4 regions of the Mesorhizobium sp. B2-4-18 genome follow, and region 2 is predicted to be linked to each of the others. Evidence: predicted binding sites of a transcription regulator. Region 2 holds the regulator's gene; each other region holds the start of a gene.
What was found. Region 2 encodes PhoB, which activates phosphate uptake and scavenging genes when phosphate is short. Its sites were predicted from a motif close to TGTCATNNANCTGTCAT; they were not measured.

Region 1 (7,805 bases), on a different contig from region 2:
TCCTCAACGACGGCGTCATTTCCGCCCTCGTCGTCCAGGATCCCTACCGGATGGGCTATGACGGCATCAAGACCGCGCTCGCCGCCTCGAAGGGCGAAAAGGTCGAGGCCAATGTCGACACCGGCGCCAATCTGGTGACCAAGGCCAATATGAAGGACCCCAAGATCGACGCGCTGCTCAATCCCAAGCTCTAAGCAGCCGGCGTTCAAAACCGCTTCCGGGGCCAGAGGCCCCGGAAGCATCCGCCGCCAAAGCGGCTTGGCGATCAGCCCGTTTGGCCTTCGCCTGAAAGACGACCGCAGCCTCGCCGAATGCCAACCGCGAGGCCAATCTGGGAGGATTGTCATGACGCCGACCGCGCAGGAACTGCATCCGGCCCCCGTGCTGGAACCCGGCAGGACCATCCTCGAACTGCGCGGGCTGGAAAAACGCTACCCCGGCACCCATGCGCTGAAGCCGGTCAATCTCGCCTTCAAGTCAGGCGAAATCCACGCCATCGTCGGCGAGAACGGCGCCGGCAAATCGACCCTCATCAAACTCCTGACCGGCGTCATGCCGCGCACCTCTGGCGAGGTCCTCTGGGAAGGCCAGCCGGCAGCCCTGGCGACGCCGCATGAAGCGATGGCGCTCGGCATCAATGCCGTGCACCAGGAAGTCGTGCTGTGCCGTCACCTGACGGTCGCCGCCAACATGTTCCTTGGCGAGGAAAATTCCCGTTTCGGCATCCTGCAGCAGCGCGCCATGGTCAGGGAAGCGCAGACGATCATCGACGATCTCGGCTTCGACCTGCCGGCGCATGTCGTGCTGGGTGATCTCACCATCGGCCAGCAACAGCTGATCGCCGCTGCCCGCGCCACGGTGCGCGGCACCAAATTCCTGATCTTCGACGAACCCACGGCCTACCTCACCCGCAAGGAGGCCGACCAGCTTTTCACGCTGATCCGGCGCCTGAAGGGTGAAGGCGTGACGATCATCTACATCAGCCATCGCATGGAGGAGGTCTTCGAACTCGCCGACCGGGTTTCCGTGCTGCGCGACGGCACGCTGGTCGGCACACGCAATATCGCCGAGACCAATGATGCCGAGCTGGTCAAGATGATGATCAACCGCTCTATCGAACAGGTCTATCACAAGGAGCATTTCACGCCGGGCGCTCCGATCGTCGAAACAAGGAACCTGTCGGGCAAAGGCTTCGAGAACATCTCGATGATGGTGCGTGCCGGTGAGATCGTCGGCCTCTACGGACTGATCGGCGCCGGCCGCAGCGAGTTCGTCACCTCGCTCTATGGACGTCATAAGAAGTCGGCCGGCCAGATCCTGTGGGAAGGCAAGGACGTCCAGATCAACTCCGAGCACGACGCCATCAAGCTCGGCATGGCACTGGCGCCGGAAAGCCGCCGCGACCAGGGCCTTTGCCTCAATCTGCCGGTCGGCCTCAACCTCAATTTGCCGATCTACAAGCGCATCTCCAGCAATCTGTTGATCTCGAACGCGAAAGAGAAGGCCGAGGCCGACCGTCAGATCGCCGGCCTGAGGATCAAGACGCCGACGCGCGGGGCGCTGGCGTCGAGCCTTTCGGGTGGCAACCAGCAGAAGATCGTCATCGGCAAATGGCTGGCGCACGGCGCCAAGCTGTTCATCTTCGACGAGCCGACGGTCGGCGTCGATGTCGGCACCAAGGCGGAGATCTATCGCCTCTTCGGCGAGCTGTTGTCGAAGGGCGCCGGCATCATCCTGATCTCGTCCTATTTGCCGGAGATCTACGAACTGGCCGACACGCTGCACGTGTTCCGGCGCGGCAAGCTGGTGGCCACGCACGGGTTCCACACCGCCAGTCACGAGGACATTCTCACGCAGGCGCTCGCCGAGAAACAAGAAAAACTGGGAGGACAGACATGAGCATCGAGGCGATCCCCGCCGAAAAACCGAAGCGCAACTACAACGTCCTGTTCGGGCTGACGCTGCTGGCGCTGCTGGTGCTGCTCTGGATCGTCCTGTCCCTGGCGACGCCAAGCTTCGCCTCGGGTAACAACATCGCCAATCTTCTGCGGCAGGGCTCGATGATCGCCATCATGGCGGTCGGCCAGACCTTCGTCATCATCACCGGCGGCATCGATCTGTCGGTCGGCGCGGTGGTCGGCTTCGCCACCGTCGTCGTCGCCATGCTGATCAATGCCGGCGTTCCGATCGCGGTCGCCATCCTGATCACCTTGCTCGTCGGTGTCGCCATCGGCCTTTTCCATGGCTTCGGCATCGTCAAGATGGGCTTGCCGCCGTTCATCATCACGCTGGCGACGCTGACCTCGCTGCGCGGCATCGGCCTTTTGATGACCAACGGCAACTCGATCAACATCAACAGCGACAGCTTTACCGCCTTCTCGCGCAATTCCTTTATCGGCATCCCCAATTTGTTCTGGATGGTGATCCTGGTGGGTGTGCCCGCCTATGTCTTCCTGCATCACAGCCGTTGGGGCCGCTACCTCTTTTCGGTCGGCTCCAACGCCGAGGCCTCGCGCCTGTCCGGCGTCAATGTCCAGCGCACCATCTACATGGCTTATACGCTGTCCGGCCTGTGCGCGGCCTTCGTCGGCGTGCTGCTCGCCGCCCGCATCGGCATCGGCAACCCGACCCAGGCCGAGGGCTGGGAACTGCAGGCGATCGCCTCTTCGGTCATCGGCGGCACCTCGCTGTTCGGCGCGGTCGGCTCGGTGCACGGGCCGCTGCTTGGCGCCTTCATCCTGGCCACCATCAACAACGGCGCCAACCTGCTCAACGTCAACTCGTTCTGGCAGCGCATCATCACCGGCGCGCTGATCATCATCATCGTCTACTTCGACGGACTGCGCCGCCGCGGCAAATGACGCATTCCAATCGATCGCCGGCTTGGCGCGGGCCGGCGATTTCTTGAACAGACTGGATCAAAGCATGAAAGCCGTCGTCTGCCGCTCGCCCGGCGACCTTGCTGTCGAAGACCACCCGGCTCCCGGCGCCCCACCTCCCGGCTGGGCTCTGGTGGCGGTCAGCCATGTTGGCATCTGTGGCACCGACTACCATATCTTCGAGGGCAAGCACCCGTTCCTCGTCTATCCCCGCATCATGGGCCATGAGGTCTCCGGCACCGTGATCGAGCGGGGCGAAGGCGTCGACCTCGCCCTTGGCGAACCGGTGATCATCAACCCCTACCTTTCCTGCGGCAAATGCATCGCCTGCCGGCACGGCAAGCCCAATTGCTGTGTCAGGATCGAAGTGCTCGGCGTGCACCGCGACGGCGCGATGTGCGAACAGGTCCTGGTGCCGGCTAAGAATCTCTATCCCACCAACGGCCTGTCGCTCGCCGACGCCGCCGCCGTCGAATTCCTGGCCATCGGGGCGCATGCCGTCCGGCGCGCCCGGGCCGAGCCTGGCGCCCGCACCCTGGTCATCGGCGCCGGCCCGATCGGGCTCGGCACCGCCATCTTCGCCCGCATTGCCGGGTTGGATGTGACACTTCTCGATATGAGCACCGAAAGACTGGTCTTCGCGGCGAGTGAACTCGGCTTTTCGATTCTCGACGGCTCGCAAGGACCCGTGTCCGATCTGGTGCGTGATGCGACCGATGGCGAAGGCTTCGACGTGGTCTTCGACGCCACCGGCAACACGCGATCGGTTCAATCGGCCTTTGCCCACGTCGCGCATGGCGGAGCGCTGGTGCTGGTCAGCGTCGTCAAGGACGATATTGTTTTTTCCGATCCCGAGTTCCACAAGCGAGAAATGACATTGATCGGCAGCCGCAATGCGTTGCGCGCTGACTTCGACCATGTCGCGGCCTCGATCCGCAATGGTGCCGTGCCGTTGGCCAAGCTTGTCACCCACCGCACCACGCTGGCCGATACGCCAGGGGATCTCGCCCGCTGGGCGCATGAAAAGTCGGGCCTGATCAAGGCTGTCATCGAGATCGGATAGCCTTACAGCGCCGACAGCTTCAGCTCCACCCGCTCGGCCGGGAAACGCGACTCCGAAAACTGGATCGGCTGGCCGTCGGGCGTGACGTTGACCGCCACCGTGACCAGCACGATGGCGCCCGGCTGCAGGTCGAGATCGGCGAGATCGGCGGCGTCGGCATGGCGCGCCGACAGCACGGTCGATTGCCTGAGATAATCGTCGATACCGAAACGTGCGAGCGAGGCGGTGATAGAACCGGTTTGCGCCATCGCCTTGTCGATGCCGGCAAAGCGCCGGGCATCGAACCATCCAGCGGCGCGCGACACTGGCCGTCCGTCAGCCTCGCCGCGTGTCTCCAACCGGATCACCTCGGCACCCCGGGCAAGGCCAAGGCCTTCCGCCACGCGCTGGCTGGCGGGCTCGACCGACGAAGCGAGCAGCACGATGTGCCGTTCCGACGTCTGCCCCTGCAGGCCAGTCGAAAAGCGTGTCCGCGCGCCAATCGGATACGACAGCCGCTTGCGTGACAGGACGAAGGTGCCGCGCCCCTGTTCGGCCCGCAGCACGCCCTCCTGCACGAGGGCCGATATGGCGCTGCGTACGGTGTGACGGTTAACGCCGTAGCGCTCGGCCAGCGCGACTTCGGGCGGCAGCGCGGTATTTTCGGCGAAATCGCCGGCGGCGATCGATTGCAGGATCCTGTCGGCGATCTGGCGCCACAGTGAGACGCCGCTGCGTCGCTCGATGCTGTCGGCCACGTCATGCCCGATCATGTTTTGCCCCCCGGCCTGTCACGCACCCGTCATGGACTCGCGTTAGGTAATATGTATAATTTGTATAGTTGTCTATATCAATAGACAAATTTAGCTGAGAGGAAGTTGGCGATGCGAGGACAGGAAGCCCGCGACCAGGCCGAGCGCAAGGCCGCCATGGCGACGCTGGCGCAATCGAGCGGCGACGACATCGTCCGGCTCTGGAACGAGTCCGGCCTGCCTTCGCAAGCCGAACTTCTGCGCGGTCCCGAGACGGGCCTTGTCACGCTTCGTGGCCGCATCGGCGGCGGCGGCGCGCCCTTCAATGTCGGCGAGGCGACCGTCACGCGTGCCACTGTCCGGCTGCCATCCGGGCAGGTCGGCCATTGTTACGCGCTTGGCCGCGACAAGCAGAAGGCGAAGCTGGGAGCAATAGCCGACGCGCTCTGGCAGGACCCTGCCCGCCGCACCGAGGTCGAGACCAGGCTGATCGCGCCTTTGCGGTCGGCGCTTGCCGCTGCCCAGGAAAAACGCCGCGCCGAGACGGCGGCAACGAAGGTGGATTTCTTCACCATGGTTCGCGGAGAAGATTGATGGATATCGCTGCGCAATCGATCGAGGGCGGTTTCGCCGATCCGGTCTTCAACGCTCAGACCGTGTTTCGGGCCGTCATGGATGCCATGGCGCGGCCGGGCAGTGTCCACCCCTTGCCACCCCTGGCCCGCCCACCGGCTCCGCTCTCGGCGACGTCGGGCGCCGTAGCACTGGCGCTATGCGACAACGACACGCCGCTCTGGCTCGACCCTCCCCTGCATGCCTCCGCCGCGATCGGGTCCTGGCTTGGTTTCCACACAGGCGCGCCGCTGGCCAACACGCCGGCCGACGCGCATTTCGCGTTTGTTGCCACGCCGGCCGAGATGATGGCGCTCGACGGTTTTTCGCAGGGCACGCAGGATTATCCCGACCGATCGACGACGCTGATCCTGCAGGTCGGCGACCTCGCTTCAGGCACTCCGTTACTGCTGGAAGGCCCAGGCATCGAAACCAGCGCCACGATCGCGCCGGCACAGTTGCCGCGCCATTTCGTCGAGCAGTGGAAGCAGAATATCAGGCGCTTTCCGCGCGGCGTCGACATCATCCTCGCCACATCGGACCGCATAGCCTGCCTGCCGCGCACGACGCGTATCAAGACGATGGAGGCGTAAGATGTATGTCGCGGTAAAAGGTGGCGAAGCCGCCATTGCCAACGCCCACAGCCTGCTTGCCGACCGCCGGCGCGGCGACCGCTCGGTGCCCGCACTTCGCCTCGACCAGATCGTGGAACAGCTGGCGCTCGGCGTCGACCGGGTGATGAGCGAAGGCTCGCTCTATGACAGGGAACTGGCCGCGCTAGCCGTCGTTCAGGCGCGCGGCGACATGATCGAGGCGATCTTCCTGTTGCGCGCCTACCGCACCACGCTGCCGCGCTTCGGCTATTCCAGACCGATCGACACCAGCACCATGCTGGTCGAGCGGCGTGTGTCGGCGACCTACAAGGATCTGCCCGGTGGCCAGTTGCTCGGCCCGACCTTCGACTACACCCACCGCCTGCTCGACCCCGAGCTCGCCGCCGGTGTCGATGTCGCCGAGCCCTTGCGGCGCGAGACGGAAGCCCAGGCGATGCCGCGTGTCTCGGCTATCCTTGCCCGCGAAGGCCTGATCGAGCCCGATGGCGACATGCCTGGGGATCATGTTCCCGGCGACATCACCCGCGAGCCGCTGGAATTCCCGATGGCGCGCGACATCCGCCTGCAGGCACTGTCGCGCGGCGACGAAGGTTTTCTGCTGGCGCTCGGCTATTCCACCCAGCGCGGCTATGCCCGCAACCATCCCTTTGTCGGCGAAATCCGCATCGGCGAGGTCGAGCTGGAGCTCGACGTTCCCGAACTGCCTTTCGCCGTGCCGCTCGGCATGGTGCGCGTCACCGAATGCCAGATGGTTAACCAGTTCAAGGGCTCGGCCAAGGCGCCGCCGCAATTCACCCGCGGCTACGGCCTCGTCTTCGGCCAGAGCGAACGCAAGGCGATGGCCATGGCGCTCTGCGACCGGGCCCTGCGCGCCTCGGAGCTCGGCGAGGACATCGTCGCGGCCGCCCAGGACGAGGAATTCGTCATCTCGCATTCCGACAATGTCCAGGCGACCGGCTTCGTCGAGCATCTGAAGCTGCCGCACTATGTCGACTTCCAGGCCGAACTCGACCTCGTGCGCCGCATGCGCGCCGAATATGAGGCCCGCGAAAATCCAGCGAAGGCGGAAGAAAAAAAGGAGGCAGCGGAATGACTGCGCAACCGACAGACATCGCCACCTACAACTTCGCTTATCTCGACGAGCAGACCAAAAGGATGATCCGCCGCGCGATCCTCAAGGGCATCGCCATTCCCGGCTATCAGGTGCCGTTCGCCTCGCGCGAAATGCCGATGCCCTATGGCTGGGGCACTGGCGGCGTGCAGGTCACCGCGTCGATCATCGGCCCCGACGATGTGCTGAAGGTCATCGACCAGGGCGCCGACGACACCACCAATGCCGTGTCGATCCGCGCTTTCTTCAAGAAAGTCGCTAACGTCGCGGTGACGACCGATACCGCCACCGCCACCATCATCCAGACCCGCCACCGCATCCCCGAACATCCGCTCACGGCGGGCCAGGTGCTGGTTTACCAGGTGCCGATCCCCGAACCGCTGCGCTTCCTCGAGCCGCGCGAGACCGAAACGCGGAAAATGCATGCGCTGGAGGAATACGGCCTCATGCATGTGAAGCTCTATGAGGATATCGCCAAGCACGGCCGCATCGCCACCACCTATGCCTATCCGGTCAAGGTCGAGGGCCGTTATGTGATGGACCCGTCGCCGACACCGAAATTCGACAATCCCAAGATGCACCGCTCGCCGGCCCTGCAGCTGTTCGGCGCCGGCCGCGAAAAGCGCATCTACGCCGTGCCGCCCTTCACCCAAGTGGTGAGCCTCGACTTCGAGGATCATCCGTTCGAGGTGCAGACTTTCGATCAGCCCTGCGCGCTATGCGCGGCCGGGAATGTCTATCTCGACGAGGTCATCCTAGACGACCATGGCGGCCACATGTTCGTCTGCTCCGACA
Region 2 (7,805 bases):
ACTGGCATATCACGTGACCGGCAACGGGGCGTGCCCGAAGCGGCCTGACCGGCCTCAGGCGGCGATCTTCAGCGCGCCCGGCCCCGGTATGGCACCTGGAGGACATTTGCCCAGGATGATCATCCCAAGCACCTCGTCCTGCGTGACGTCAGTCGTGCGGGCGGTACCGACCACCTGGCCATTCTTCATCACGCAGACACGGTCGGCCAGCTCGAACACGTCGTGGATGTCGTGGCTGATCAGGAAGATGCCGATGCCATCGGATTTGAGCTGCCTGACCAACTCGCCGACCTGGGCGGTTTCCTGGGGCCCAAGTGCCGCCGTCGGCTCGTCCATGATCAGGATGCGGGCATTGAACAGGATCGCGCGGGCGATCGCCACCGATTGCCGCTGACCGCCTGACAGCTTGATCACCGGCTCCTTGAAGCGCTGGAAGCGGGGATTGAGCCGCCCCATCACCTTGCGCGCCTCGGCCTCCATGGCGACGTCGTCGAGCGTGCCCCAGGCGGTCATCAGTTCGCGGCCGAGGAACAGGTTGGCGGCGGCATCGACATTGTCGGCCAGCGCCAGCGTCTGGTAGATCGTCTCGATACCGTATTTCTTGGCGTCGCGCGGGTTGGAAATCGCTGCCTCCTCGCCATTGACGAAGATCTGGCCCGCATCGCGTTTGTAGGCGCCGGACAGGATCTTGATCAGCGTCGACTTGCCGGCGCCGTTGTGGCCGAGCAGTGCCACGACCTCGCCGGGGAAAAGATCGATCGAGGCGTCGTCGACGGCGCGGATGCCGCCGAAGGCGATCGAGATGTTGCGCATGTCGACCAGCGGCGTGCCAGTGGGCGCAGTTGTGAGGGCCCTTACGGGAGCGGTTTTGTCAGCCATGGTCGTATCCCTAAACCCGCTTGCGATAGACGGTGTCGAGCCAGACGGCGATGACCAGCACGGCGCCGACGACGATGCTCTGCAACGGCGAATCGACACCGAGCAGCACCATGCCCGACTGCAGCGACTGCATCAGCAATGCACCGAGCATGGCGCCGATGATGGTTCCCGAGCCGCCGGCAAGCGAGGTGCCGCCGATGACGGCCGCGGCAATGACCAGCAGCTCATCCAATGTTCCCAGCACATTGGTGGACGAGTTCTGCCGGGCCGACGAAATGGCGGCGGCGATCGTGGCCAGCACGCCCATGATCATGAACACCTTCATGGTGATCCAGCGCGTGTTGATGCCGGCGAGATTGGCCGCTTCCGGATTGCCGCCGATAGCAAAGACATAACGGCCGAAACGGGTGCGGTTGGTGATGAAGGTCATGACCAGACCGACGGCGACCGCCATCAGCACCGGTATGGCGATGCCGTGGGCGATGAACAGCCCGCCCTCCGGCACGGTGTTGTTGGCGGCCGCGTACCGGTTCACGATCCCGATCGGCCATGGATAGGAGTTGGCTAGCCAGACCGCGCCCATGATGACGGCGCAGGTGACGACGCCGAGCAGCGTCTCGGCCCAGATCGGCCGCAGGGGGAAGCGGAAGCGCTTGCGCTGGACCCGCCCGTTGAACAGCGCGAACACGACGGCCAGGCAGGCGACGATGCCGACGACCCAGCTCCAGGTGGCGCCGATCGATCCGGCCGGTCCGCCGCCCATAAGCTGGAACGTGGCGTCGAGCGGTGCCACCGTCTGGCCTGACGTGACCCACCAGGCGGCGCCGCGCCAGACCAGCAGGCCACCCAGCGTGACGATGAAGGCCGGCACTTCGAGATAGGCGATGACGAAGCCCTGGAAGGCGCCGATCAAAAGCCCGAGCGCCAGACCGATGACCAGTGCCAGGACCCAGATCCATGGGTTGCCGAGTTCAAGTCCTACGAACCGAACCAGGAAATGTACCTGCGCAAAGCCCATGACCATGCCGATCAAGCCCTCGGCGGAACCGACGGACAGGTCGATGTTGCGCATGACGATGACCAGCACCATGCCGCAGGCCATGATGGCGACCGCGGACGTCTGCACCGACAGGTTCCACAGATTGCGTGGCGTGAGAAACGTGCGGCTGTCGAAATCGAGCGGATTGACGCCAAGACGCAGGCTCGAAATCACATGCAGCGCGACCCAGATCAGCAGCAGCGCGCCGATCATGCCGAGCATGCGGGTATCGATCTCGGTCGCCTTCAGGAACCGCGCGACCGCGCCGAGTTCCGACGCACGCGCCGTATCGGCCTGCGAGGTTGCGGTCGTGTCGGTCATGATGTCCTCCCAGCGGCTTGCCGCCTGACGCGGATGCCGGACCAGAGCCCAGAAGTTAGCCGCCAACGGCGGAAACACAAATCTTGTTGGGAAAACGCCGCGGCTTGGAAGCAATTCCGGGAAAAGTGCGTAGCGGTTTTTCGTCCGGAATTGCGAAAACAAGGAAATTGGAACGGCCAGTGTTCAGAACACTGACCGTTCCACGCCGCGGCGCTTCCGACTGTTCAGGCGATCAAGCTCAGTTGCAGGCCGCGACGCTGCCCGCGGCAACGCCCGTGCAGACTTCGTCCTTCTTGATCCAGCCGGCGTCGATGACGAGGTTGAGATTGTCCTTGGTGATGGCCACCGGGGTCAGGAACAGCGACTTTACGGTGTTGCCGCCAGGCGTCGTGAAGTCCTTCACGCCGGCGATGTCGGTCATCTTCTTACCGTCGGCGAGTTGCGAGGCGATCTCGGCGGCGTTCTTGCCGAGTTCGCGCGCGTCCTTCCACACGGATACGGTCTGGGTGCCGAGCGCGATGCGGTTGAGCGCGGCGTGGTCGCCGTCCTGGCCGGAGACCGGCACGGTGCCGGCGAGCCCCTGCGCCGTCAGCGCCGCGACGACGCCGCCGGCGGTGCCGTCATTGGCGGCGACCACGGCGTCGACCTTGTTGTCGTTGGCGGTGAGGAACTGTTCCATGTTCTTCTGGGCGTTGGCGGGCAGCCAGCCGTCCGTATAGGCTTCGCCGACATTCTTGATCTTGCCGCTGTCTATGGCCGCTTTCAGCACTTCCATCGAGCCCGAGAACAGGAAGTCGGCATTCGGATCGGCGCCCGAGCCCTTGATGAAGACGTAATTGCCCTCAGGCTTCACCTTGAACACTTCGCGGGCCTGCATGCGGCCGACTTCCTTGTTGTCGAAGGTCAGGTAGAAGACGTCCTTGTTCTCGACCAGGCGGTCATAGCCGACGACCGGGATGCCCTCGTCGAGCGCCTTCTGTACCGCCGGGCCGATGGCCGACGCGTCCTGCGCCAGGATGATCAGCGAATTGGCACCCTGCGAAATCAGGCTCTCGACATCGGTCAGTTGCTTGCCGGGGTTGGACTGCGCATCGGCGGAAATGTACTTGTCGCCCGCGGCCTCGATCGCCTTCTTCATGGCCGCCTCGTCGGTCTTCCAGCGCTCCTCCTGGAAGTTGGACCACGACACGCCGATGACCTTGCCCTTCGCCTGCGCGACCGACGCCAGCGTCAGCGACATGGCGACACCCGCCAGAATGGCGACTGTGAATCTCTTCATTATATCCTCCCTGCGCCCGCGTGTGGCGCGACCAAACTGGCCCTAAGGCCGGCACAAAGGCCCTATTTTTTCGAGCCTCGAAAAAACACTCGTCCATCGCCGGAACACTGTCAACATCGATTCTGACGGATTTTGAGGTGCCGGAAGCCTTTTTTCGAGCCCCGCAATAAATAAATGACAGCCCTAGCCGCTTCTGCCAGTATTCGACCCGTTGCCGGAGGTGTTCGAGGGGGCGTCAAGAACCGCGGCGACGGGGAGGAAATCATGTCGGTCGGAATCCGCCACGACGATCTGCGCCGGCGCAACCGCGCAATGGTGATTGGAGCCGTGCGCCGGGGTGGCCAGCCCTCGCGCACTGAGATCGCCGCCACCACCGCCCTGAGCCACTCGACCATATCGGCGATATCAGCCGACCTGATCGGCGAAGGTATCCTGAGCGAAGGCAAGCCGAACGAGGCCGGCTCACTGAAACGCGGCCGGCCGCAGGTGGGCCTTTGTCTCAACCCCGAGGCCGCGGCGGTCATGACCGTGGTGCTGTCGCTGAATTTCCTCTCCGTCGCCGTCATCGACTACGCCGGCCAGGTGATATCGGAGGAGCAGCGCCGGCTGGACACGCTGACCATGTCGCGCGAGGCGCTGATCGGCGAATGCGTGGCCATCGTCCGGCGCTGCCTCGAGGATCCCGACCTTGACGTCGCCAGCATCGCCCGCATCGCGCTGGCGATCCAGGGCATCACCGACACCGAGGCGCGCGCCATGCTGTGGTCGCCGATCACGCCACAGACGGACATTGCCTTCGCCGACATACTCGAAGCCGAATTCGGCATCCCCGCCACCATGGAGAACGACTGCAACATGATGGCTGTGGCGCTGCGCTGGCGCGACCCCGAGCGCTACCGCGACGACTTCATCGCCATCCTGCTCTCGCACGGCATCGGCATGGGCCTGGTGCTGAAGGGCGAGCTGTTCACCGGCACCCATTCCTCCGGCGGCGAGTTCGGCCACATGATCCATCGCCCGGGCGGCGCGCTCTGCCGCTGCGGGCGGCGCGGCTGCGTCGAGGCCTATGCCGGCAACTATGCCATCTGGCGTAATGCAGGAAAGATGGGTGAGGACGCCAAACCGGTCGACGTCAGCGACGCCGACATGCGCGCATTGGCGGCTACGGCGCGCGAAAGAGACGGACCGGAGCGCGAGGCCTATCGCAAGGCCGGCGAGGCGCTGGGCTATGGCCTTGGCAGCCTGTTCGCGCTGATCGATCCGGCGCCGGTTGCGATGGTCGGCGTCAGCGCCGCCGCCTTCGATCTGATCGAGCCGGCCTTGCGCGAGGCCATCGCCCAGACCGCCGGCGGCCAGCATTCGACGTCGATTTCCTTCGATACAGAGCCGAACGAATTGCCGCTGATCCGCGAGGGCTGCGCCATGCGCGCGCTCACCTTCGTCGACCAGGAGATTTTCGCGCCGGGCGTGCAGGTGAGATCCGGCAAGAACGTGGCCTGATCTCAATCCTCGCGAATTGCGTAGCCTGCGCCACGGATGGTGCGTATCACATCGGGCATGCGGCCATTGTTGACCGCCTTGCGCAGGCGGCCGACATGCACATCCACGGTGCGCTCGTCGATGTAGATCGTCTCGCCCCAGACATTATCGAGCAACTGGCTGCGCGAGAACACGCGGCCAGGATGGCGCATCATGAATTCGAGTAGCCGGAACTCGGTCGGTCCGAGCCGGATCTCGCTCTTCTTGCGATAGACCCGGTGCGATTCGCGGTCGAGCACGATGTCGCCGACCTTGAGCACGCTGGACAGCACTTCCGGTTTGGCGCGGCGCAGCAGCGCCTTGACCCGGGCCATGAATTCCGGCGTCGAGAACGGCTTGACCAGATAGTCGTCGGCGCCGGTCGAGAGGCCGCGCACGCGATCGCTCTCCTCGCCGCGCGCCGTCAGCATGATGATCGGCAATCGCTCCGTCTCGGGCCGCATGCGCAGGCGCCGACAGAGTTCGATGCCGGAAACCGCCGGCACCATCCAGTCGAGCACCAGCAGGTCGGGCACGTTTTCCTGGAGGCGTATCTCGGCTTCGTCGCCGCGTGTCACCACCTCGACCTGGTAACCCTCGGACTCCAGGTTGTAGCGGAGGAGCACGCCCAGCGGCTCCTCGTCCTCCACCACCATGATGCGTGGCGCGATCATCGATCGATCATCCCTGCCGTCAAGCCGCCGGCACCGACATCGCCGTCTCGTCCTGCTTCGGACGGTTGGCGGGCAGTTGCGTGCCGGTCAGCACATAATACGCATTCTCGGCGATGTTGGTCACATGGTCGCCGATGCGTTCGAGATTCTTGGCGCAGAACAAAAGATGCGTGCAAGCCGTGATGTTGCGGGGATCCTCCATCATGTAAGTCAGGAGTTCGCGGAAGACCGAAGTGTATTTGACGTCGATGCGTTCGTCGTCATTCCTGAGCTTGGCGAGGGCGGCGGCATCGCCGGCCGCATATTCCTCGACGACGCCCTGCACCTGGATCAGCACCAGCTGCGCCATGGAGTCGATGGAATGCGACAAGTCGCGCGGCGTGGCGGTGAGGCCGACCGAGCCGACGCGCTTGGCGATGTTCTTGGCAAGGTCGCCGATGCGTTCGAGATCGCCCGCCATGCGGATCGAGCCGACGACATGACGCAGATCGTCGGCCATCGGCTGGCGCTTGGCGATCAGGGTGATGGCGCGATCATCGAGTTCGCGCTGGCGCGCGTCCATGATGGCGTCGTCGGAGACGACGCGCTGTGCCAGCGCGTTGTCGGAATTCAGCAGCGCCTTGGTGGCGCCGCCGACCATCGTGCCGGCGAGATCGCCCATGTCGCTGATCAGCTTGCTGATCTGTCCGAGATCCTCGTCGAAGGCTGCGACTGTGTGTTCGGCCATGATCCTGGTCCTCGTATGCGTGAGATCAGCCGAAGCGGCCGGTGATGTAGTCCTGCGTGCGCTTCTCGCGAGGCGACGTGAAGATCTTCTCGGTCTTGTCGAATTCGACCAGCTCGCCCAGATACATGAAAGCCGTCTGCTTCGAGACGCGCGCGGCCTGCTGCATGTTGTGGGTGACGATGACGATCGTGTAGTCGGCCTGCAACTCGTCGATCAATTCCTCGATCTTGGCGGTCGACAATGGGTCGAGCGCCGAGGCCGGTTCGTCGAGCAGGATGACCTCCGGCTTGACCGCCACGGTGCGGGCGATGCAAAGCCGCTGCTGCTGGCCGCCCGACAGGCTGAGGCCGCTGGCATTGAGCTTGTCCTTGACCTCGTTCCACAGCGCGGCGCGTTTCAACGCCTGCTCGACACGGCCGTCCATCTCGGCCTTGCCGATCTTCTCATAGAGCCTGACGCCGAAGGCGATATTCTCATAGATCGACATCGGGAACGGCGTCGGCTTCTGGAACACCATGCCGATCTTGGTGCGCAACAGGTTGAGGTCCTGCGAGCGGTCGAGAACGTTCTGGCCGTCGAGCAGCACCTGACCCTCGGCGGTCTGCTTGGGGTAGAGCTCGTAGATGCGGTTGAAGACGCGCAGCAGCGTCGACTTTCCGCAACCCGACGGTCCGATGAAGGCCGTCACGCTGCGCTCGGGCAGCGACAAGGTGATGTCCTTCAGCGCCTTCGACTGGCCGTAGTAGAAATTGAGGTTCTTGACCTCGATCTTCGCCTTGGCGGCTGCCTCTGTCGCAATCGTCATGTCTGGAGACAACATCTGGCTCATTTGTCCTCTCTGCGTCCGGTCAGGCTGCGCGCAAAGATGCTGAGCGCGAGAACCGTCAATGTGATTATGAGTGCGCCGGTCCACGCCAGTTGCTGCCACTCCTCGTAAGGGCTGAGAGCGAACTGGAAGATGGTCACCGGCAGGCTGGCCATCGGCGCATTGAGATTGCTCGACCAGAACTGGTTGTTGAGCGCTGTGAAGAGTAGCGGCGCCGTCTCGCCGGAAATGCGGGCAATGGCCAACAATATGCCGGTGACGATGCCGGACATCGCCGCGCGGTAGGCCACCGAACGGATCACCACCCAGCGCGGCGCGCCAATCGCCGTGCCGGCCTCGCGCAAAGCGTTCGGCACAAGGTTGAGCATGTCCTCGGTGGTACGCACCACGACGGGAATGACCAGGATGGCCAGTGCCACGGCACCGGCGATGGCCGAGAAATGCCCCATCGGCCGTACCATCAATTCGTAGACGAACAGGCCGATGATGATTGAGGGCGCCGACAGCAGGATGTCGTTGATAAAGCGCACCACGGTGGTGAG
Region 3 (7,805 bases), on a different contig from region 2:
TCCTGGAGGATGTCCAGCGCAAGGCGCTGCTGATGAAGCAGGGGCTAGCCTCGATAGCCGACGAATTCCCCGAAATCATCGAGGATATCAGGGGCACCGGGCTGATGCTCGGCCTCAAATGCGCGATGCCCAACGGCAAGGTGAACATGGCGCTGCGCGACCAGCATTTGCTGGCCGTTCCGGCCGGTGACAACGTCATTCGCCTGCTGCCACCGCTCACCGTCACCGACGCCGAGATTCACGAAGCGCTCAACCGCATCCGCGCCGGCGCCAAGGGCCTGTCGGAGGCGATCGCCTCTGCCGCCGCGAAGTAATCCGGAACCATTCCTGATGTCAGTTCGCCATTTCACCGATCTTTCCACCGTTTCCGAAGGCGATTTGCGCTTCATGCTGGATGATGCGGTGACGCGAAAGGCGCGTCTCAAGGCCGGCGAGCGGAGCAAGCCGCTCGAAGGCAAGGTGCTGGCCATGATCTTCGACAAGCCGTCGACGCGCACGCGCGTTTCTTTCGACGTCGGCATGCGCCAGCTCGGCGGCGAGACCATCATGCTGACCGGCACCGAGATGCAGCTCGGCCGCTCCGAGACAATCGCCGACACCGCCAAGGTGCTGTCGCGCTACGTCGATGCGATCATGATCCGCACCACTTCGCATGAGCGGCTGCTGGAGCTGACCGAGAATGCCACCGTTCCGGTGATCAACGGGCTGACCGACGACACCCATCCCTGCCAGCTGATGGCCGACATCATGACCTTCGAGGAGCATCGCGGTCCGGTGGCCGGCAAGACGATTGCCTGGACCGGCGACGGCAACAATGTGCTGCACTCGCTGCTCGAAGCCTCGGCACGGTTCCGCTTCAATCTCAACGTCGCCGTGCCCGAAGGCAGCGAACCGGCGCAGAAGCATGTCGACTGGTCCAAGGCGCATGGCGGCAAGCTGCATTTCACCCGCTCGCCCGAGGAAGCCGTCGACCAGGCCGACTGCATCGTCACCGATTGCTGGGTGTCGATGGGACAGGAACACCGTGCTCGCGGGCACAATGTCTTCTCGCCCTATCAGGTCAACGCGGCGCTGATGGCCAAGGCCAAGCCGGATGCATTGTTCATGCACTGCCTGCCGGCCCATCGCGGCGAGGAAGTGACCGACGAGGTCATCGACGGGCCGCATTCGGTGGTCTTCGACGAGGCCGAGAACCGGCTCCATGCCCAGAAGGCAGTGCTTGCCTGGTGCCTCGGTGCTTGAAGTGTCTTGGTGCTTGAAGTGTCTTGGGCGCCCGAAATGCCCAGGCGCCTGAAATGCCCAGGCGCTTGATCTGCGGCGGCGCGATGCCTATCTGCGCCGCATCACGCAAATCAAGCGCGTTTGGACGCATGTGCCCACCAGGGCCGCATGGCCGCGCCCTGGAGCTTTGTCATGTTGGAAAGCCATCAAGTGACTGAACATCACCCCAAACTCGGCGAGTTCGGCTACGCCGGCGACGATCACGTCGTTCCCTTCGAGGTCGGTCCGCTCGACGTGCGCGGCCGCACGGTCCAGCTTGGGCCGATGCTCGACGCCATCCTTGGCCGCCACGATTATCCCGAGCCGGTCGCCCGCCTGCTGGCGGAAGCCTGCGTGCTGACCGTTCTGCTCGGCACCTCGCTCAAATTCGAAGGCAAGTTCATCCTGCAGACCCGTACCGACGGGCCTGTAGACATGCTGGTCGCGGACTTCTCCACGCCCTCGGCACTGCGCGCCTATGCACGCTTCGATGCGGATCGGCTCGAAGCACTGGTCGCGGCAGGCGAGATGTCCCAGCAGACGCTGCTTGGCAGCGGCGTGCTGGCGCTGACCATCGACCAGGGCGCCCATACCCAGCGCTACCAAGGCATCGTCCAGCTCGACGGCGAAACGCTGGAAGACGCGGCGCGCACCTATTTCCGTCAGTCGGAACAGATCCCGACCGATATCAGGCTCTCGGTCGCCAAGCTGCTGACGCCCGGGATCGGCGGCGCGCGCGAGCAATGGCGCGCCGGCGGCATCCTGGCGCAGTTCCTGCCGCAATCGCCCGAGCGCATGCGCATTCCGGACCTGCCGGGTGGGGACGGCGATCCGCGCGAGGAAGTCCACGATCCGGCCGATAATTCCTGGCAGGAACTCCTGGCCTTGCTCGGCACCATCGAGCCGACCGAATTGATCGACCCGACCATAGGCGCCGAGCGGCTGCTGTATCGTCTGTTCCACGAGCATGGCGTGCGCGTCTTCGGCGGCGTTCCCGTGGCCGACCAGTGCTCATGCTCCCGCGACAAGATCCGTGGCATCCTCGAAGGCTTCTCCGCGCAGGAGATCAAGGACAGCACCGAGGATGGCGGCATTCATGTCGCCTGCGAATTCTGCTCGACGCAGTACGACTTCGATCCAGCCGAGTTTGCGGCTCAGTAAAGCGTTTCCTTCTCTCCGTTCCGCGGGGAGAAGGTGCCCGAAGGGCGGATGAGGGGCGGCGCGACCGTCGGCCCTCAGTTCACTGTGCGCCTTGTCCCCGGCAGATCGAGCGAGAAGGCTGGGATGGCGATGTCGAACGTCTCGCCGCGCTTGTTGCGCATCGTATAGCGTCCGACCATGATCCCGGAGGGTGTCGAGAGCGGGCAGCCGGACGTGTACTGATAGCTGTCGCCGGGATTGAGTTCCGGCTGGTCGCCGACAACGCCCGGCCCGCGCACCTCCTCGACCCGGCCGGCACCATCGGTGATGTGCCAATAGCGCGACAGAAGCTGCACGAACTCGTCAGACTGGTTGTCGATCGTTATCTGATAGCCCCAGACGTAGCGGTTCTCCTGGGGATCTGAACGATCCTCCAGATAGAACGGCCTGACCTGCACTTCGATGTTGCGCGTCACGGCGCGGTACATGAGCGGCTCCAAAACAATCCGACGACTTTCGACGCTCGCGGTGAGCAGGTCAACGTGCGCGTCTTGTCGCGCCTGGGATTGAAACGCAGGTGCCGGCAAAGAATGTCATTTAAGTGACACACGACAATGGTGGTGTGCGCGAACCGGGCGACTCGGCCCTCTGTCGAACTGTTGAAAACGGCCGCGACGCGAGCCGACTTCCGGAGTGACCAGATCTCGATGGAACTCACTCTCATATCCGCCTCGCTTTCGACCGCACTCATCCTCTCGAACGCTGCCAGCATCCTGCTTGCCGCTTCACAGCTGAAACGGCGCACCACGATCGCCCCGCCGGCGGGCAGATCGCCGGCGGTGTCGATTGTCGTCCCGTCGCGCGGCGTCGAGCCATTCACACATGAGACGCTGGAACGCGCCTTCGCGCTCGACTGGCCACGCTACGAACTGATCTTCTGCGTCGCCCATGCCGACGACCCGGTGGTCAAATTGATAAACAGGGCGATTGCCCGGTTTCCGCAAGTGCCGGCTCGGCTGTTGATCGGCGACGACCGTGTCAGTGCCAATCCAAAGCTCAACAATTGCGTCAAAGGCTGGGAAGCGGCGCGCCACGACTGGGTCATTCTTGCCGATTCCAACGTTCTGATGCCGAGGGACTATGTCGAGCACATGATGGCGGCGTGGCAGCACGGTACCGGCCTTGTCTGCTCGACGCCGATCGGCTCCAGGCCAGATGGTTTCTGGGCCGACGTCGAATGCGCCTTCCTCAACACATTGCAGGCCCGCTGGCAGTATGCCGGCGAGGCGCTCGGCCTCGGCTTCGCGCAGGGCAAGAGCATGCTGTGGAACAAGCCGATGCTCGACGCCAACGGCGGCATCCGCGCGCTGGCCGCCGAGATCGCCGAGGACGCCGCCGCAACCAAGCTGGTGAACGGCCTCGGCCTGCGTGTCAACCTCGTTGCGGCGCCCTTCGAGCAGCCCCTCGGCCAGCGCACGTTTGGCGAAATCTGGTCGCGTCAGGCCCGCTGGGCGCGCCTGCGCCGCGTCACTTTCCCGCTGTTCTTCGCGCCCGAGATCCTGACTGGTGCGGCGGTCCCGCTGGTTCTTGCGCTGATTGCCGCGGCGAGCGCCGGCGTCAGCCTCTGGGCAACCGCGATTGCCGTGCTGGCGGCATTCTATCTTCCGGAATGCGCTCTGGCCTTGGCCAAGGGTTGGCACGTTTCGACGCGCATGATCGCGGCGACGGTCGCGCGGGACGTCATGCTCCCGGCCATCTGGGCGCGCGGCTGGCTCGGCGGCGCCGTCGACTGGCGCGGCAACGCCATGACCATCCGGACCAAGACGGCGGAACTGGAGGAGACGCCGTCGAGCGCCTGATCGCTGCTGACGACGCTGCCTTGACGAAACCTATTTGGCGGCTTTCAAGGCTTGGGCGATATCTTCCAGCAGATCGTCCGTATCCTCCAGGCCGACCGACAGCCTGAGCGTACCCGGCCCGATGCCGAGTTCGGCACGGGCCTCGTCGCTGAGGTTCTTGTGGGTGGTCGTGGCCGGATGGGTGATCAGGCTCTTGGCATCGCCCAGATTGTTCGAGATCAGCACGATGTCGAGGGCGTTCTGCAGGGCGAAGGCCGCCGGCTTGCCGCCCTTGAGGTCGAGGCAGATAAGCGTCGAGCCACCCGACATCTGCTTCTTGACGATATCGGCCTGCGGGTGGTCGGCGCGGCCGGGATAGATGACGCGGGCGATCTGCGGCTGCCCGGCCAGGAAGTCGGCGATCCTGCCGGCGCTCTCGGTCTGCTGGCGCACGCGCAGCGGCAAGGTTTCCAGGCCCTTCAGCAGCGTCCAGGCGTTGAACGGCGACAGGCTGGGACCGGTGTGGCGGAAATAGTCGTGCAGGTTCTCGTCAATCCACTTCTTGTCCGACAGGATGACGCCGCCCAGGCAGCGGCCCTGGCCGTCAATGTGCTTGGTGGCCGAGTAGACGACGATGTGCGCACCAAGCTGCAACGGCTTCTGTTGCAGCGGCGTGGCAAAAACATTGTCGACGACCAGCCGCGCGCCGATCGAATTGGCAAGCGAGGCGACGGCGGCGATGTCGACGACCTCGAGCGTCGGGTTGGTCGGGCTTTCCAGGAAGAACAGCTTGGTGTTCGGCCTGACCGTCTTTTCCCAATTGGCGATCTCGGTGCCGTCGACCAAGGTCGCCTCGATGCCATAGCGCGGCGCCAGCGTCTCGACCACCCAGCGGCAGGAGCCGAATAGCGCGCGCGCGGCCACGATGTGGTCGCCGGCCTTGACGCTGCACAGAAGGGCAGCCGTCACCGCCGCCATGCCCGACGCCGTGGCGCGCGCGTCTTCGGCGCCTTCAAGCGCGCACATGCGCTTTTCGAACATGTCGACGGTCGGGTTGGCGTAGCGCGAATAGATGAAACCAGGCTCTTCGCCCTTGAAGCGGGCCTCGGCGGCCTGCGCCGTCTGATAGACATAACCCTGGGTCAGGTACATCGCCTCGGAGGTTTCGCCGAAGCCGGAACGCAGGGTTCCGCCATGCACGAGTGCCGTCTGAGGTTTCCAGTTGCGCTTCTTGGTGCTCATCGCTTTGTTCCAGACACAAAAAAACCGGCCGCGAAAGTCGCAACCGGTCCATACGGCCTTGCGGCCCGACGGTCCTTTAGCGACTTGTTTAACGTGGCTGCAAGCCGACCGGCCAAATCACCACGGGATAACGACCCTTTAGACCCGCGCCACGCTTGCGTCAATTGCCGGCTTCATTAAGACGTTTGTACCAAGGCAGGTTCCGCAAAAGTGCCCGGCGGTTTTGCGGCAAGAACCTGCAACAAACAAGAACCTGCAACGAAAGAGACCAGTCTTGGGGCGGAGCCAGACTTTGCGGCAGACAGGCATTCTTCCCGATCAGGACATTTCGGCGCTGTTCCGGTCCGGCGCGCTGAAGTCGCCGCGCGCGCTCGATGCCGACCAGATCCAGCCGGCAAGCCTTGATCTCAGATTGGGCGAAAAGGCCTGGCGGGTTCGCGCCTCGTTCCTGCCCGGTCCCAACCACAAGGTGTCGGAAAAGCTCGATCGGCTGCAACTGCACGAGATCAGTCTGACCGAAGGCGCGGTCCTCGAAACCGGCTGCGTCTATATTGTGCCGCTGCTCGAAAGTCTGGCCCTGCCGACTGACATTTCGGCCTCGGCCAATCCGAAGAGCTCGACCGGGCGGCTCGACATCTTCACCCGCGTCATGACCGATCGGGGCCATGAGTTCGATAAGATCGCCGCCGGCTACAACGGTCCGCTCTATCTCGAGGTCAGCCCGCGCACCTTTCCGATCATCGCGCGCACGGGTTCGCGCCTGTCTCAAATCCGCTTTCGCACCGGCAACGCGCTGCTTTCGGAAGCCGAGTTGCATGAGCTGCATCGTGCCGAGATGCTGGTCGCCACGGAGCCGCCGAACATTTCCGGCGGCGGCATCGCGCTGTCGATCGACCTCAATGGCGACAAGGATGGGTTGGTCGGCTATCGCGGCAAGCACCACACCGGCCTCGTCGATGTCGACAAGCGCGCCGCGCAGGATGTCCTCGACTTCTGGGAGCCGATCCACAAGAGCCGCGCCGGCGAACTGGTGCTCGATCCCGACGAGTTCTACATCCTCGTCAGCCAGGAGGCGGTGCATGTGCCGCCGCTCTACGCCGCCGAGATGACGCCGTTCGATCCGCTGGTCGGCGAGTTTCGCGTCCACTATGCCGGCTTTTTCGATCCGGGTTTCGGCCATTCGGCGGCCGGCGGCACCGGCAGCCGGGCGGTGCTCGAAGTACGCAGCCACGAAGTGCCGTTCATTCTCGACCACGGCCAGATCGTCGGCCGGCTGGTCTACGAGCATATGCTGAAGCGACCGCAGGCGCTCTACGGCACCGATCTCGGCTCGAACTACCAGGCGCAGGGCCTGAAGCTGTCGAAGCATTTCCGCGCCGTGCGCTAAGGTTGAAGCTGCCGACCTCGCTCTTGTGGGAGAGATGCCCGGCAGGGACGTGACGGAAACCTATTGCTAGATCGGCGGGACAGCGCCCCGCTCTGGCTTGCCAGCCATTCCCCACGAGAGGGGAATCACGCGCTCATGGCTTCAAAGCGCCTTCACCGACACCTTCACCGGCTTTTCGATCTCGAGCGGGTTGCGCAGCGGCAGTCCGAAATCCCCGGCCTCGATCTCGAACACGTCGCCGGCTTCCGTCTTGATGCCGTCGGCGAAGGATAGCGTCGCTGTGCCGAACATATGCACATGCACGTCGCCAGGCTGGCGGAAGGCCGAATATTTGAAGTGGTGGTGTTCGAGATTGGCGATGGTGTGGGACATGTTCGTTTCACCCGACAGGAAGGGCTTTTCCCACAATGCCTTGCCGTCGCGCAGGATGCGCGACGTGCCGCGGATGTCCGAAGGCAGGTCTCCGATCAGGATCTCCGGACCGAAGGACGCATTGCGCAGCTTGGAGTGGGCGAGGAAGAGATAGTTGACGCGCTCGGTCACATGGTCCGAGAATTCGTTCGACAAGGTGAAGCCGACGCGGAATGGCGCCCCGTCATCGCCGATGACATAGATCCCGGCGACCTCTGGTTCCTCGCCGGCATCCTTGGCAAAGGCCGGTGACATGAGCGCCGCGCCAGGCGCGACTGCCATGGTCCCGTTGCCCTTGTAGAACCATTCCGGCTGCACGCCGACCTGGCCTTTCGCGGGCTTGCCGCCTTCCAGTCCCATGCGGAACATCTTCATGGAATCGGTGAGTTGCTCCTCGCCGTCGGTGCTGAGCTTCTTGTGCATGGAATCGCGCGTCGCGGCCGACCCCAGATGCGTCAGCCCGGTGCCGGTCAGGTGCAGATGCGCCGGGTCGGGGTGATTGATCGGCGACAGCAGGCGCCCCCGCT
Region 4 (7,805 bases), on a different contig from region 2:
CGCTGACGTGGCGGGAACGTGCGTTGCGGACGCATCTGTCGTCCCGGCACCTTCGCCCTGCGCAAAGCAACTGCTCAGCCGGACCTCGGCGCTGCCCCTCATTGTCCTGCCGGACATTTCTCCCCGTATAGTGGCGGGGAGAAAGAGCCGTATCCTCCCGCCGACCGACGACAATCGGAGAACCTTCTGATGCCGACCCCACTCGTTGTTTCCGACGTTGCCAAAAGCTTCACCATGCATCTGCGCGACGGCATCAAACTCCCTGTCGTCGCGGGTGTCTCGTTCTCGATCAAGGCGGGCGAATGCACCGTGCTCGGTGGTCCGTCCGGCGCCGGCAAGAGTTCGATCCTGAAGATGCTCTACGGCAACTACGCCGTCGACGAAGGCCAGATCATCGTCAGGCACGAGGACGGACTGATCGACCTCGCCCATGCCAGCCCGCGCACCGTGCTTGCCGTACGCCGGCAAACGATCGGCTATGTCAGCCAGTTCCTGCGCACCGTGCCGCGCGTCTCGGCTCTCGACGTCGTCGCTGAGCCACTGGTTGAACGCGGTGAGGAGCGCGAGGCAGCCCGAGCCAAGGCACGCGCGTTGCTTGCCCAGCTCAACCTGCCGGAAAAGCTCTGGCCGCTGCCGCCGGCGACCTTCTCTGGCGGCGAGCAGCAGCGCGTCAACATCGCGCGCGGTTTCATCACCGAGCATCCGATCCTTTTGCTCGACGAGCCGACCGCATCGCTCGATGCGACGAACCGCGACGTGGTGATCGAACTCATCGCCGCCAAGAAGGCGGCGGGCGTCGCCCTGCTCGGCATCTTCCACGATCACGATGTGCGCGAGGCGGTGGCCGACCGCATCATCGACGTCACCGCCTTCGCTCCGGGAAAAATCGCAGCATGACCAGGAAGCTATCGGAGACGCCGCTGGTTCACCCGACGGCGGAGGTCCACAACTCGACACTCGGCCGCTGGACCGAGATCGCCGACCGCAGCCGGGTTTCGGAAAGCGAGCTCGGCGACTATTCCTACATGATGCAGGACTGCGCGATCTGGTGCGCGACGATCGGCAAGTTTGCCAACATCGCCGCCAGCGTGCGCCTCAATGCCACCAACCACCCGACCTGGCGGCCGACGCTGCACCACTTCACCTACCGCGCCTCCGACTATTGGGACGACGCCGAGCATGAGAGCGAATTCTTCGCCGAGCGCCGCGCCAAGCGCGTCATCATCGGCCACGACACCTGGCTCGGCCACGGCTCGACCGTCCTGCCCGGCGTCACCGTCGGCGACGGCGCCGCCGTTGGCGCCGGCGCGGTCGTCTCGAAGGACGTCGCGCCCTACACGATCGTCGCCGGCGTACCGGCAAAACCGATCCGCGAGCGCTTCGACCGCCGCACCGCCGAGCGCTACCAGGCGCTTGCCTGGTGGGATTGGGATCACGCGAGGCTGCGCGCCGCGCTCGATGATTTTCGGGAGCTGACGGCCGAAGCGTTTTTGGAGAAACACGAAGAACGTGCATCGGGCAAAGAGGCATAGCCCTCACATCATCGTCATATCGCCGGCTTGTTCATATCCTTGACACAGGACTCGGACAGGACCTCCTTCAAGGAGATCGCCATGCTGGACACCGTCAGACCCTCGCTCGCCGGATTCTTTGCCGGCTCCAATCCGGCGTTGCCGACGCATCTCGGCACGCGCTACGACTCGTCAGGCAACTTCCTCCTCGAGCCGGGCAACACCGTCGTCAGCCATCTGGTCAGCGGCTCGCCTTCGGAAGCGGTGGTGTTGGCCGTCCGCGAGAAGATGCTGGCAATGCCTGATGCCGACCGCCTCGCCTTCACGCCGGTTTCCAGCCTGCACATGACCCTTTTCCAGGGCATAATCGAATATCGCCGTCGCCTGCCCTTCTGGCCGCGGGACGTGCCGCTCGACACCAGCATCGACGCCATGACCCGCCTCTATCTGGAGCGCCTGAAGGGGTTCCAGGGCTTCGGCCCTTTCAACATCAAGGTGGCCGAGGTCCTGCCGACCGGCCTCACCGTTGCCGGTGCGACCGAAGAGGATGCGCGCGTCATGCGTGAATGGCGCGATGCACTGACTGTACCGTTCGGCTACCGGCACCCCGACCATGACGCTTATGTCTTTCACATTACTTTCGCCTATCAGATCCGGCTTCTTGCGGATGATCGGGCCGCCGCGTGGCAGGCGCTTTTCGATGATTGCCTGGCGCTTTTCGCGAGCCAGGCGCCGGTGATCGAGATCAAGGCACCCGCCTTCTGCGCCTTCCGCGACATGAAGCATTTCGACGAATTGCTGGTGCTCGGCTGATCGCCAGCAGGAGCCGGCCGTCGTATCTGTGGAGCGTAACAAAACTGACATGCTGGTGACACGGCAGGTTCATGTGGTTGCGTTAGGCGAGTGCCTGACGATCAATATGGACCGGACTGGAACCAGCCCATGTCAGCAAGCTCTGCCACACTCGAAATCCGCGGCGTCAGCCGACGATTTGGCAAGAACACCGCCGTCAGCGACGTGAACATCTCGATCCCGCAGGGGCAGATGGTCGGCGTCATCGGTCGTTCGGGTGCAGGCAAATCCACTCTTCTTCGCATGATCAACCGTCTTGTCGACCCCAGCCAGGGGTCGATTTTTTTTGACGGCGCCGAGGTTTCCAGGCTGCGCGGGTCGCCGCTGCGGCGCTGGCAGCGCGACTGCGCCATGATCTTCCAGCAGTTCAACCTGGTGCCGCGCCTCGACGTGCTGACCAACGTGCTACTCGGCAAACTGAACCACCGTTCGACCCTGTCCAATCTTCTGGGCATGTTTTCGCGCGCCGAGTGCGCGGAGGCGGTCGCCGCACTCGAGCGGCTCGACATCGCCCGCACCGCACTTCAGCCCGCCGGCACCCTGTCGGGCGGTCAGCAGCAGCGCGTCGCCATCGCCCGCGCCATGATGCAGCAGCCCAGGGTGATCCTCGCCGACGAGCCGATCGCCTCGCTCGACCCGCTCAACGCCAAGGTGGTGATGGATTCGCTGCAGGACATCAATCTGCGCGAAGGCATCACCGTTGTCACCAATCTGCATACGCTCGATACCGCCCGCACCTATTGCAACCGCATCATTGGCATGGCCGCCGGCAAGGTCGTCTTCGACGGGCCGCCCGAAGAGCTCGACCGCCAAGCCGTGCGTCTTGTCTATGGAGCCGACAGCAATGGCGGCGAGATATCGGAGGTCATCACCTCCACCAGTGTTGCCTTCAAGCAGAAGATCGCCGCATCCGCCGGACCGCTCGAACCCGCATTCCCGGGATACTGAGCCCAGTAAGGGCCAATAACGAGCAGCCTGGATCGTCCGTCCGCGTCAAGGGCACTTGTCAAGATCAAGAACGCTGCCGGCGCGGGGCCGGAACTTACAGGAGAGATGTCAATGTTCAGGAAGATGGTTTTCGGTGCCGTTTCGGTGCTCGCCATGGCCACCAGCATGGCCCACGCCGCCGATATGAAGGAATTTCGCGTCGGCATTCTCGGCGGTGAAAACGAAACCGACCGGCTGCGCAACTACCAGTGCCTGGCCGATCACCTGAAGGCCGAATTCGGCTTCGAGAAGGTTTCGCTGTTCCCGGCCGCCGACTATGACGGCGTCATCCAGGGCCTGCTCGGCGGCACGCTCGACTTCGCCGAACTCGGCGCTTCCGGCTACGCCAGCGTCTATCTCAAGGATCCGAAGGCGGTTACCCCGATCCTCACCACCAAGCAGACGGACGGCTCCACCGGCTATTATTCGATCGGCCTGGCGCTGAAGACGTCGGGGATCACGGACATCAAGTCAGCCAAGGGCAAGAAGCTCGGCTATGCCGATCCGGATTCGACCTCCGGCTACCTGATCCCGCTGACCCAGATTCCGAAGACCACCGGCGCCTCGAACGAAACCTACTTCGCTTCGACCCAGTTCAATGGCGGCCACGAAAACAACGTTCTGGCCGTGCGTGACGGCAAGGTGGACGTCGCGGTCGATGATTCCTCGGGCATCGGCGACTTCAAGAACGGCTACACCTCCGGCACCTTCCACAAGGAAGTCGCCAAGGGCGCCGTCGACCCCAACGACTTCGTCGAAGTCTGGCGCTCGGGCCTGATCCCGAATGGCCCGCTGGTCGTTCGCACCGCGATCGGCGACGACATGACCGCCAAGCTGGCCGCCTTCTTCACCGACCTGCCCAAGAAGGACAAGGCTTGCTTCGAAGGCGTCGAAGGCGGCGATTTTACCGGCTACGTTCCGGTGAAGCCGGACTTCTACAGCGTCATCGTCGAAGCCCGTAAGGCAGCCATCGGCGGCTAACGGCGAAGTCGCAAAAGGGCGGTACCTCATCAAGTACCGCCCTTTTTGCATCTCCGATCATGACCCTTTCCGTGACAGCCCCCTCCGGTGCCACCCACGAGATGGCCGATGCCTGGCGACGCCAGACGTCGCTGCGCCGATTGTATACCGTGCTGGGCGTCGGCCTGCTGCTTGCCGCGATGCTTTCCAGCATGTGGTTCGCCGACGAAGCCAATGCCGGGCACTTCTTCGACCGGCTGCCGCATATTCTGGATTTCCTGAGCTGGCTGGTCCCCAGGGACTGGAACGACGTCTGGCGGGCGCTGTTCGACATTGCCTCGCCGCATGATACCGGCACCCAGGAATTCAACTTCCCGCTCGGCCGCGTCTACGTCTGGGGCGGTTTCTACATCCCCGAATATTTCGAGCTGATGCTGACCACCGTGAACGTGGCGCTGGTCTCGACCTTCATCGGCTTTGTCTTCGCGGTGCCCTTTTCCTTCATCGCGGCGCGCAACCTGACGCCTCATCCGGCACTGAGGCTAGTGGTCAAGCGCTTCATGGAATTGCTGCGTGCCTTTCCAGAGATCGTCATCGCCGGCCTGTTCGCTGCAATCGTCTCGACCGGTCCGATCGCCGCTATAATCGCCATCGGCCTGCATTCGATCGGCGCACTCGGCAAGCTGTTCTACGAGATCAACGAGAACATCGACATGCGTGCCGAGGAAGGCCTGACGGCGGTCGGCGCCAACTGGTTCGAACGGGTGCGCTTCGCCGACCTGCCTCAGGTGTTGCCCAATTTCGTCTCCTATACGCTGCTGCGGGTCGAGATCAACGTGCGGGCATCGACCATCATCGGCGCTGTCGGCGGGGGTGGCATCGGCGAGGAACTGAAGCTCTCCATCTCGCGCGGCTTCGGCGCCAAGACGCTGGCGCTGGTGCTGCTGCTGTTCACAACCATCTTCATCATCGACCAGTTTTCCGCCTGGCTTCGTCGCAAGCTGGTCGGCGAACAAGCCTTTATGATGGGGGCGTAAATCATGGCGACCATGACCGCCGAGGAGATTCTGTCGATCGAGGCGCGCCACCCGCAGGTGTTCCGGCGCCCGGCATACAAGCGCTTTGGTCCGCTGCTCCTGTTCGTCGGGACTCTCCTGTATCTGATCTATGCCTTGTGGTTCTTCAACCTGCCGCAGGTGCTGCGGGAATCGCACTGGGAGCGCCTGCCGCTCTTCCTGACGCAATGGATCAGCTACGATCTGCAGCCGGAATTTCGTCTCGACCAGCCGGAGATCACGCCCAAATACCCGCGCTTTTCCGCCCTGGGCGATAACCCGAATCCCGACTGGGTGGTCAGGAATCCAGACGGCACCTTCACTGTGCTGATCGACGGTCCAGCAAAATCCGTCACCTTCGACAAAACCCATGCGACGATTGCCGCGCATGGACAGACGGTGCCAGTGGCGCTGACCAGCGGCAAGCCGGTGGTCTCGGGTACGGTACCGGACTGGATCACCGCCCATGACGACGAGGTGGTGGCCAAAATGGGCTTCGCTGGCGAGGTGCGCGTCACTGTCGACCGCGTCAAGGTGCGCAAGCGCTTCCTCGGCTGGGCGAACTTCGTCTTCGACACGCGCTCGCCCTTCTTCGGCAAATCCGCGGGGGAAGTGATCTCGTTGATTGTATCGGGACCGGAACTGAAGCCCGGCACCTCGAATCTCGCACTGGCCGGCGACAACATCTGGAACAACGCCCAGTGGCAGCATGGCGACGTCTGGACGAAGCTCCTGCAGACCATCGTCATGGCCTTCCTCGGCACGCTGCTCGGCGGCATCGTCGCCTTCCCCCTTGCCTTCTTCGCGGCGCGCAACATCACGCCGAGCGGCGTGCTCAGCCAGGTGCTCAAGCGCTTCTTCGACTTCATGCGCTCGGTCGACATGCTGATCTGGGCGCTGTTCTTCACCCGCGCCTTCGGCCCCGGCCCGCTGGCGGGAAGTGCAGCGATTTTCTTCACCGAGATCGGCACCCTCGGCAAAGTCTATTCGGAAGGCCTGGAGAACATCGACGACAAGCCGCGCGAAGGCGTGCTCTCGACCGGCGCCAACGGCATCCTGGTGCAGCGCTACGGCGTGATGCCCGAAGTGATCCCGGTCTTCATCAGCCAGACACTCTACCAGTGGGAATCCAACACCCGCGGCGCCACCATCATCGGCGCCGTCGGCGCCGGCGGCATCGGCCTGAAACTGTGGGAAGCGATGCGCACCAATTCCAACTGGGCTAACGTGTTCTACATGGTGCTGCTAATTCTGCTCGTCGTCTTCGTTTTCGACAACATATCCAACTTCCTGCGCCGCCGGCTGAGCCGGACCATCCACGACTACAACAGGATCCAGGCCAGGCAGGGTTAGTGTTGTGACGCAGAAGCGCAAGCATCGTCTCGCCCGGCGCCGAGGGGTCGACCCCCACTTCGTCGAGCTTCGCTCGACACCTCTCCCCCGATCGACGGGGTAGAGGAAAGGCACCAGACTGTCCGATCCGCGCTTGTCCCCGAAGGCCGAGGCTCTCTTCCTGTCCCGGCGCCACCAAGCCCCTTCCTCTCCCTCCGGAAGGGGGAGAGGTGGCTCGGCGAAGCCGAGACGGAGTGGGGGAACCACCTGGCAAGCGACGCGACACAAATAGAAAATGGACCAGGCGTAGGGCGCCTAAGCCGCTTTCCTCCACTCGTCCCTGATATGCCTGTACCCGTCGCGATAAACCGCTTCCGGCGTCTCGGAAAAATCCCGCCACACCTTGGTCGCCGCCGCCAGATCCTTCAGCGAGCGACCGAAAGCCTCGATCGTCAGCCAGTCGTCATAGCCGCTCTTGCGAATGGCGGAAAAAGTTTCCTTCCACGGAATGTTGCCACGCCCCGGCACGCCGCGATCGTTCTCCGATATATGGATATGCACGACATTGCCGCGGTGCTTCGTATAGGCGCCGATCGGGTCGGCTTCCTCGATATTGGCGTGGAACGTATCGTACATCGCCTTGATGTGCGGCCGGTCGATGGCATCGATATGCTCCGACAGGTCGGCCATGGTGTTGAGGAGGTAGCATTCGAAGCGGTTCAGCGCCTCGAGCCCGACGGTGACGTTGCGCTTTCCGGCATGGTCGCCGATGGCACGCTGCGAGGCGATCGAGCGCTTCTTTTCGGCGGCGGTCGGTCCGGACCCGGAAAATCCGCCGAGCGTCGAATGCAGCGGTCCGCTCAGCGTGCGGGCGCCAAGCGCATCGGCGCAATCGATTGCCCATTTCATGTAGTCGACACCGGCCTTGCGTGTTGCCGCATCGGCCGAAATCAGGTTCATCGCCGGATCGCCCATGGCTGACACAGCGGTCCGCTCCAGCCCGATACGATCAAGCCATTCGCCCAGTTTCCTGTAGTCGTCCGGCGTGCCGGCGAAGATCGGGATTTCGACACCGTCGAAGCCGGTTGCCTTGATGTCTCGAAGCAGC

Region 1: a site for PhoB is predicted at 4,711-4,727, ahead of phnF (phosphonate metabolism transcriptional regulator PhnF). Genes of this name have one in related genera too.
Region 3: a site for PhoB is predicted at 2,992-3,008, ahead of FJ527_RS01410 (ceramide glucosyltransferase). Genes of this name have one in related genera too.
Region 4: a site for PhoB is predicted at 2,359-2,375, ahead of phnC (phosphonate ABC transporter ATP-binding protein). Genes of this name have one in related genera too.

Annotation. Positions count from the first base shown of each region.
Region 1 covers NZ_VFUW01000008.1:97,685-105,489, forward strand. Annotated here, with positions in the region: gene FJ527_RS19805 (ABC transporter substrate-binding protein) at 1-194, shown strand, start outside; gene FJ527_RS19810 (sugar ABC transporter ATP-binding protein) at 346-1,899, shown strand; gene FJ527_RS19815 (ABC transporter permease) at 1,896-2,861, shown strand; gene FJ527_RS19820 (zinc-binding alcohol dehydrogenase family protein) at 2,926-3,942, shown strand; gene phnF (phosphonate metabolism transcriptional regulator PhnF) at 3,945-4,694, opposite strand; gene phnG (phosphonate C-P lyase system protein PhnG) at 4,806-5,267, shown strand; gene phnH (phosphonate C-P lyase system protein PhnH) at 5,267-5,878, shown strand; gene FJ527_RS19840 (carbon-phosphorus lyase complex subunit PhnI) at 5,880-6,992, shown strand; gene FJ527_RS19845 (alpha-D-ribose 1-methylphosphonate 5-phosphate C-P-lyase PhnJ) at 6,989-7,805, shown strand, end outside.
Region 2 covers NZ_VFUW01000003.1:68,587-76,391, forward strand. Annotated here, with positions in the region: gene FJ527_RS07395 (ATP-binding cassette domain-containing protein) at 55-879, opposite strand; gene FJ527_RS07400 (sugar ABC transporter permease) at 890-2,239, opposite strand; gene xylF (D-xylose ABC transporter substrate-binding protein) at 2,478-3,518, opposite strand; gene FJ527_RS07410 (ROK family protein) at 3,783-5,018, shown strand; gene phoB (phosphate regulon transcriptional regulator PhoB) at 5,021-5,710, opposite strand; gene phoU (phosphate signaling complex protein PhoU) at 5,730-6,437, opposite strand; gene pstB (phosphate ABC transporter ATP-binding protein PstB) at 6,463-7,266, opposite strand; gene pstA (phosphate ABC transporter permease PstA) at 7,263-7,805, opposite strand, start outside.
Region 3 covers NZ_VFUW01000001.1:305,012-312,816, reverse strand. Annotated here, with positions in the region: gene FJ527_RS01430 (aspartate aminotransferase family protein) at 1-314, shown strand, start outside; gene argF (ornithine carbamoyltransferase) at 331-1,242, shown strand; gene FJ527_RS01420 (Hsp33 family molecular chaperone) at 1,390-2,421, shown strand; gene apaG (Co2+/Mg2+ efflux protein ApaG) at 2,496-2,888, opposite strand; gene FJ527_RS01410 (ceramide glucosyltransferase) at 3,108-4,259, shown strand; gene FJ527_RS01405 (O-succinylhomoserine sulfhydrylase) at 4,290-5,480, opposite strand; SAM riboswitch at 5,537-5,614, opposite strand; gene FJ527_RS01400 (2'-deoxycytidine 5'-triphosphate deaminase) at 5,773-6,867, shown strand; gene araD1 (AraD1 family protein) at 7,009-7,805, opposite strand, start outside.
Region 4 covers NZ_VFUW01000008.1:106,488-114,292, forward strand. Annotated here, with positions in the region: gene phnL (phosphonate C-P lyase system protein PhnL) at 190-897, shown strand; gene FJ527_RS19860 (DapH/DapD/GlmU-related protein) at 894-1,532, shown strand; gene FJ527_RS19865 (DUF1868 domain-containing protein) at 1,614-2,324, shown strand; gene phnC (phosphonate ABC transporter ATP-binding protein) at 2,454-3,311, shown strand; gene phnD (phosphonate ABC transporter substrate-binding protein) at 3,423-4,331, shown strand; gene phnE (phosphonate ABC transporter, permease protein PhnE) at 4,391-5,347, shown strand; gene phnE (phosphonate ABC transporter, permease protein PhnE) at 5,351-6,718, shown strand; gene FJ527_RS19890 (sugar phosphate isomerase/epimerase) at 7,013-7,805, opposite strand, start outside.